One region of the Pseudomonas sp. LB3P25 genome, then DNA from elsewhere that is predicted to be linked to it. Evidence: riboswitches for the same ligand, from Rfam matches in the RefSeq annotation. Region 1 holds a riboswitch; the other holds the start of a gene.
What was found. A riboswitch is a leader RNA that binds a small molecule or an ion and turns the genes downstream of it on or off. The one in region 1 is predicted to bind cobalamin.

Region 1 (3,670 bases):
GGATTTTAGGCGGCGCCGGCCAATGCCAAGGTGGCCTGGGCATATTTTTGTCGGCAAATCAGCAATTTTGCCGGTGCCTGGGCCAACTGTTCGGCCAAGGCCAGGGCGGCACTTTCCGCGACGCCGTAGCAGCCGGTGCGTTCGAACGCGATGTCTGAACGATGGCTAAGTTGCGGTTGATAGACGGACAATTGTTCGCAGCTGAAATACTGCAAGGGTAACGCAAGCTGTTCGGCCAATTCGATCAGGCCAGGTTCTTCGCGCTTCAGGTCGATGCTGGCCAGGGCCTTGATCTGGTGAAGTTCGATTTTATGAGCCTGTAACGCCTGATCGAGCAGCGCCCGCAGCGTACTGACGGGGCAGCCGCGCTGGCAGCCCAGGCCGACCACCAGGGGCGGCGCTGCGCTGGTGTCACTCATGCGTGGTACTGACCATCGCTTTTGCGGCGGAACAACCAGGCACTGATCAGGCCCAGGGCCAGCCAGAATCCCATGTTGGTCAGCTGCGAAGCGATTTTGAACTGAGTTTCCAGGGCTTGCGGAGCGAGCATCGAGTGGACTTCCGGTTGTGGTGCGCCGATCACATGAGGAACAGCCAGAATGGCCACGCCGAGCACTTTCATCAGCCAGTGACGGCTGAACACGATCAATGCGATGCCGACCGCGGTGGAGGCAGCTGTGCCTATCCACCAGATTTGCCGTTGCGCCAAATCAGCAGCGGCAGTGCCCGGCAACTCAGGCGGCAGACCGAGGGTCGGTGCCAGCACGAACGTCGCGTAACCGGCCAGGCCCCAGAGCAGACCTTGGGAGGTTTTGGTCGGAGCGCGCAAGGTATAGAGGCCGGCGAGCATCAGCGCGAAACCGACCGCTACCACCAGGTTGCCGCCCGTGGTGGACAGCACGCGCTGCCAGCCGTCTTCCGGTTCCCAGGCTTCAGCATCGTGAGTGTGAGCGGCGACAGCACCCGCGGCGTGTTCGTGAATCTCAACAGCGGCGGGCTCGGATTTTTCGTAAGTCTCAGCCTGCAGAATCAGCGGAGCCACCCAGAAGCTTTGCAGCAAGGTCAGCAGCAGGGCGGCCAGGAGCCCGGTGAACCCTGCGGTTTGCGCAATACGCTTGATCATGTCGGCAGGTCTCAATGGCACGGGAACGCAGAGCTGTGGCGGGTATCGTGCGCGGCATTGTGCACCGCTTCGATGTGCGAGAAACCGGCGAAATACACAAGGCTAGCGCCAAGGATCGACGCACACACGGCGGCGGTCAGGCGTTGAGTCAGGGTCGTGGTAGTGCTGGCGGTGCTCTTATCAGTGTTGCTGCCGGTGCTGCTAATGATCGACATGGCGCTTCCCTCTGGTCTGTCAGGGGGTGAATAGAGCGCATGGAAGACCCCTGCGAATCGGGATCGCAGAGGTTCAAACAGCGCCCGCCCACCGCGGGTTTGTTATTCAGTGATCGTAATGGTCACTTTGTGTTGCGGGCCGGTCTCCGGGCTCACGAGGGGCACTGGCTTTCGCCTTGACCTGCAAGCATCACCTTCCCATGCCGAACTGCTGGCACAGTGGATCTGACGCTTCGCTCGCTTACCGTTGCGGGGGCAGCACCGGACTGACATGACTTTAGAGTAAAGCACATGATTCACCGGTTTCCCGTTTCACCCTGTGAAGGGCACCCGTAACAAGGCGTGTAGGAGAGCATGGGCGGGGGTTGGGCGTCAATTGGCATGGGTTCTCAACTCTGTGGTGAGGTGGATATCTGCGGTGAGGGTATTTATCTGTGGCGAGGGGATTTATCCCCGTTGGGCTGCGAAGCGGCCCCCTGCATTCTTCAGGCTTACCCCGCAAACAGGTCTTGCGACGGCTTCGCCGCCGAACGGGGATAAATCCCCTCGCCACAGGGATCGCAATCAACTTCTGAACATTGACCCGCCCCCACACGATGCGTAGCCTTGCGCTTTCGAGGTTCTTCGGCGTCTGCCGAAGCTAAGAAGGGAACGCGGTCGATGCCGCGGCTGCCCCCGCAACTGTGAACGGTGATGTTCGCTGCCACGCCACTGCAAACCCTGTGCAACGGGTTCGCGGGAAGGCGCAGCGAATGCCAGGCCCACAAGCCCGGCAAACCGTCAGCCAGGAGACCTGCCTCGACACAGATTCTCACTTTCAACCGGGCGGGGTGATCCGGTGGCGAACTGTTCAGGCACGCGCGTCCGCGTTGCCGGTCGTCGTCCCGTATGCCCGCCACCTTGCCAAAGGGCATCCGATGAAAACATTGGCCAAACTCCCCGTCACCATCGTTACCGGCTTCCTCGGCTCGGGCAAAACCACCTTGCTGCGGCACATGCTCGACAACGCTCAGGGCCGCCGCATTGCGGTGATCGTCAACGAGTTCGGCGAGCTGGGCATCGACGGTGAAATTCTCAAGCAGTGCTCCATCGGCTGCACTGAAGAAGAAGCCAACGGCCGCGTATACGAATTGGCCAACGGCTGCCTGTGCTGCACCGTCCAAGAAGAATTCTTCCCGGTGATGCGCGAATTGGTGGCCCGTCGCGGCGACCTCGACCACATCCTCATCGAAACCTCCGGCCTGGCCCTGCCAAAACCGCTGGTGCAAGCCTTCCAGTGGCCGGAAATCCGCAGCGCCTGCACCGTTGATGCGGTCATCACCGTGGTCGACAGCCCAGCGGTCGCCGCTGGCACCTTCGCGGCTTTCCCGGACCAGGTCGATGCCCAGCGCAAACTCGACCCCAACCTGGACCACGAATCGCCGCTGCACGAACTGTTCGCCGACCAACTGGCCAGCGCCGACCTGGTGATTCTCAACAAGGCCGACCTGATCAGCCCTGAAGACCTGGCCCGTGTACGCCTGGAAGTCGCTGAAGAGCTGCCGCCCGCGGTGAAAGTCATCGAAGCCAGCAGCGGTCGTCTGCCACTGGACGTGCTGATCGGTCTCGGCGCCGGTTCCGAAGAACACATCGACAGCCGTCACAGCCATCACGATCACCACCATGAAGGCGAAGACGATCACGACCACGATGCTTTTGATTCGATTTCCATCGAACTGCCGTCAGCCGACGAAAGCCTGCTGCTGGACGCGCTGACCCAATTGGTGGTCCAGCACGGCATCCTGCGCGTCAAAGGTTTTGCGGCGATCCCGAACAAACCGATGCGCCTGCTGATCCAGGGCGTGGGCACGCGTTTCGACAAACACTTTGACCGTCAGTGGGGCGCCGATGAAGCGCGCACCACGCGCCTGGTGTTGATCGGCCAGGAATTGGACGCCGCGCTGCTCGAAACGCAATTGCGCGCTGCGCTCAGCGTTTAAGCCATGCACCTGCTCAGGACCCAGCCCGGCGGTTTCGTGTCGGATGACAACATTGCCGACCTTGGACAAACTCCCGCCGAGCTGGTGATCCTGTGCAGCGGCGACTCCAGCCTCGCACTGCTCGCCGAGGCGGCGCAGCAGTTGCCGGATGATTACCCGAGCGTGCGTCTGGCCAACCCGATGCAGGTGCAGAACCACGCGTCGGTCGACCTGTATGTCGACGAAGTGCTGCGCCACGCCAAGGTCATTTTGATTTCGCTGCACGGCGGCATCGCCTATTGGCGTTACGGCGTCGAGCAACTGGTGCAACTGTCGGAGCGCGGCGTGCAGCTGATTCTGGTGCCCGGCGATGA
Region 2 (3,670 bases), 1.1 Mb from region 1:
GACCGTGCCGCCACTGAAATGACGCATGTCACGGCGTTCGCCGATGGCTCGATAAACAGCATCACGCTCGGCCTGACTGAATGCGTTGTCCGTCATGGCCTCTTCGCGAGCAGGCTCGCTCCCACAGGGTTTAGGTATTCCAATGTGGGAGCGAGCCTGCTCGCGATGGCGGCCTCAAGGTCAGGCGCAAACAATGCGGCTACAGCAGTCGGATTGGATGGAAAATAAAAGTGCACATAAGAGGCGGTCATCCGCCCTTCACGATAAACCGCCTCTGCCCCTCGCCCGCCGTTCGGGCTCAGACCACGAGCGATGGGCTCAAGCTCGGTGCTGGTCAGCGAATGGTGATAGGTGTGCCCACGCAACGACCCTTCCGGCAGTTCGACCGCCTGCAACGCCAACGCAGCCAGACGCTTTTGCATCACCGCATCCCCCGCCAGCAAGCCGACCAGTTCAGCGCGAGCCCCCTCGACATCGGTCAACGAATCGAGCAAATACAGCATGCCGCCGCACTCCGCCAACAACGGTTTGCCCGCCGCATGGTGAGCGCGGATTGCAGTCAGCATTGTGGTGTTCTCTGACAGCGCCACATGGTGCAATTCGGGATAACCGCCTGGCAGGTAGAGGCTATCTGCCTCCGGCAATTGCGTGTCACGGATCGGCGAGAAAAACAGCAACTCAGCGCCCATGGCCCGCAGCAAATCCAGGCTTGCGCCGTAGGTGAAGGCAAACGCTTCGTCACGGGCTACAGCGATACGAACGCCGGCCAACAGAGGCTCGACAGCGATCACATCAGGAGCGGCGAATTCCACCGCCGGTGGCAGCGCGACTTCGCAACTGCTGGCCAGCGCATCGGCTGCCGCATCGAGGCGCAGATCGAGATCGTTCAGCTCACTGGCCTGAACCAGACCGAGGTGTCGACTCGGCAATTCGATCCCGGTTTCCCGGGACAACGCGCCGTACCAGCGCAAGCCTTCAGTCAGGCTGCCTTCGAGCAATTGCGCGTGCCGCAACGTGCCAACACGATTGGCCAACACGCCAGCAAACGGCAAGTCCGGCTGATAACGCGCCAGCCCCAACGCCAGTGCGCCAAAGGTCTGGGCCATGGCAGTGCCGTCGATCACCCCCAGCACCGGCACACCGAAGTGTCGCGCCAGATCAGCGCTGGACGGCGTACCGTCGAACAAGCCCATGACGCCTTCGATGAGGATCAGATCGGCTTCGCCGGCCGCTTCCCACAACAGTCGACGACTTTCCTGCTCGCCGACCATCCACATGTCCAGTTGATACACCGGCGCACCGCTGGCGCGCTCGAGAATCATCGGGTCGAGAAAGTCCGGGCCGCATTTGAACACGCGCACCTTGCGCCCCTGATTGCGATGCAAACGGGCCAGTGCGGCGGTGACGGTGGTCTTGCCCTGACCGGAGGCCGGCGCGGCAATCAATACCGCCGGGCAATGACGTGGTTGACTCACAATTCGACGCCTTTTTGCGCTTTGATCCCGGCCTGGAACGCGTGCTTGATCACGCCCATTTCGGTGACGGTGTCGGCCAGTTCGATCATTTCCGGCTTGGCGCCGCGACCGGTCACCACCACGTGCTGCATCGGCGGACGGGCCTGCAAGTCGCTGAGCACTTGATCGAGATCCAGATAACCGTGCTTGAGGGCGATGTTCAATTCATCCAGCACCACCAGGCCGATCGACGGATCACGCAGCAATTCGCGGGACACCGCCCATGCGGCTTCGGCGGCGGCGATGTCACGCTGGCGATCCTGGGTTTCCCAGGTGAAGCCCTCGCCCATCACATGAAAACGCACCTGTTCCGGAAAGCGCCGAAAGAACAGTTCTTCGCCGGTGCTGCTGCGCCCTTTAATGAACTGCACCACGCCACACTGCATGCCGTGGCCCATGGACCGGGCGAGCATGCCGAAGGCCGAGCTGCTTTTGCCTTTGCCGTTGCCGGTCAGCACCAGCAGCAGGCCACATTCATTCGGGGAATTGGCGATGCGTTCGTCGATCACGGCTTTTTTGCGCAGCATGCGCGCCAGATGACGTTCGTCACGATCGGGGGTATCAGTCATGGGGGAGCTCTCCGTTGAGGCTGGATAACGGCGGGCAGGCACAAGAATAGACGGCAAGAAGCCTGGCATCGCCCACCGTGATGCCGCTGGATGGATCAGGCCGGTCTCCGGGCTCATGAGCGGCGTTGGCCTGGCTGCGCGCCTTCCCATGTTGATATCAACACAGTGGCTCAAGGCGCAGTCTTCACTCATTTACCGTTGCGGGGGCAGCGCCGGGATCGTGAGCCTTCATGAATTGAAGAGATCGCTCACCGGCTTCCCTGTTTCACTCTGTCGACCAAGGTCACAGAGCACCTGAAACAAGCCGCGAAGGTTAGAGGGTTGGGGATGGAGCGTCAATTGAAGACGGGCAGCCTGCGAGCGAATAACTGCCGTCGATCAATTATCTGACGCCAATCTTGTGCCACACTCTCAGCAGTGATATCAAAGAGCCACAACCTCACAACACAATAACAAGGGTGAGCCACATGCAAGGCATGATCATCAGCAATCCGAAGCTGGAATTCCTGCGACCGGTGCTGGAACGCTGGTTTGACTGTATCGACCGCTACAACGCCGTGCGCGGCGACAACGACACGCCTTACTGGTTCGACGAAAAAGCCAACCTGAGCCTGCTTTCCGCCGCGGCCTGGATGGCGGAAATGGTTACGCTGCAACAAACGCCAACCCGTAAACAGACCGAAGAAGGCGAACGCAATGGCCGCGCCGATCTGTTTATCGCGACCAGCGAAGAACGCGCTTACCTTCAAGCAACCCAGCGCTGGCCACGCGTCAACAGCCTGAACCTGACTCAAGCATTGCAGGACATCACCAACGACGCCAAGCGCATCAGCTACGCCAGCGACCTGAAACTCGGCTGCCTGTTCGTCGCGCCGCAAAAAGCTCAACAAAGCGCCACCCCGGAAGAACTCCAGGACATGGTCGACGACCTGCAAAAGGAACACACCTGCGCGGTAGCCTGGTACTTCCCCTATGCCTATCGCAAGTTGCGCAATGAAGCCGGCAACTATCACCCCGGCATCGCCGTGCTGTTCAAGGAAGCCCGCGGCTGACCGGTTGAACCATCGCGCACCGGCGCTTCTCTATTGATTAGGTCAATGCATTCATAGGGAAGATCAGCATGCGCAAGCCCCAGCTCGTTCTCGTCATCGTGCTCGCCGGAGGGCTTGCCGCCTGTGGTGAAACCTCCAGGCTGCAAGTCTCCGACGGCACCGGCCCGTCACCCAAGCTGCCAGAACCGAACAAGACCCTGATCCCGACGATGAACATCGCCCCGGCGATCGGCTGGCCGAACGGCGCGAAACCGATCGCCGCGACGGGGACTCAGGTGGCGGCTTTTGCCGAAGGCCTCGATCACCCGCGCTGGCTCTACGTGCTGCCTAACGGCGACGTGCTGGTCGCCGAAACCAACGCACCGCCCAAACCCGATGACGGCAAAGGCATTCGTGGCTGGGTCATGGGCAAAGTCATGGGCCGTGCCGGGGCCAAAGTACCGAGCCCGAACCGCATCACGCTGCTGCGGGACAAGGACCACGACGGGATCGCCGAAACCCGCACAGTGTTCCTGGAAAACCTCAACTCACCCTT

Region 2: it holds a riboswitch for cobalamin, as region 1 does, so the genes downstream of both, cobO (cob(I)yrinic acid a,c-diamide adenosyltransferase) here and cobW (cobalamin biosynthesis protein CobW) in region 1, are expected to answer to the same signal.

What each region holds. Positions count from the first base shown of each region.
Region 1 covers NZ_CM142711.1:4,257,373-4,261,042, reverse strand. The annotation lists gene ACYZTW_RS19410 (cobalamin biosynthesis protein) at 6-419, opposite strand; gene ACYZTW_RS19405 (CbtA family protein) at 416-1,123, opposite strand; gene ACYZTW_RS19400 (CbtB domain-containing protein) at 1,135-1,338, opposite strand; cobalamin riboswitch at 1,459-1,687, opposite strand; cobalamin riboswitch at 1,939-2,153, shown strand; gene cobW (cobalamin biosynthesis protein CobW) at 2,256-3,317, shown strand; gene cobN (cobaltochelatase subunit CobN) at 3,321-3,670, shown strand, end outside.
Region 2 covers NZ_CM142711.1:5,343,210-5,346,879, forward strand. The annotation lists gene bluB (5,6-dimethylbenzimidazole synthase) at 1-96, opposite strand, end outside; gene ACYZTW_RS24575 (cobyrinate a,c-diamide synthase) at 93-1,475, opposite strand; gene cobO (cob(I)yrinic acid a,c-diamide adenosyltransferase) at 1,472-2,083, opposite strand; cobalamin riboswitch at 2,165-2,396, opposite strand; gene ACYZTW_RS24585 (hypothetical protein) at 2,551-3,135, shown strand; gene ACYZTW_RS24590 (PQQ-dependent sugar dehydrogenase) at 3,204-3,670, shown strand, end outside.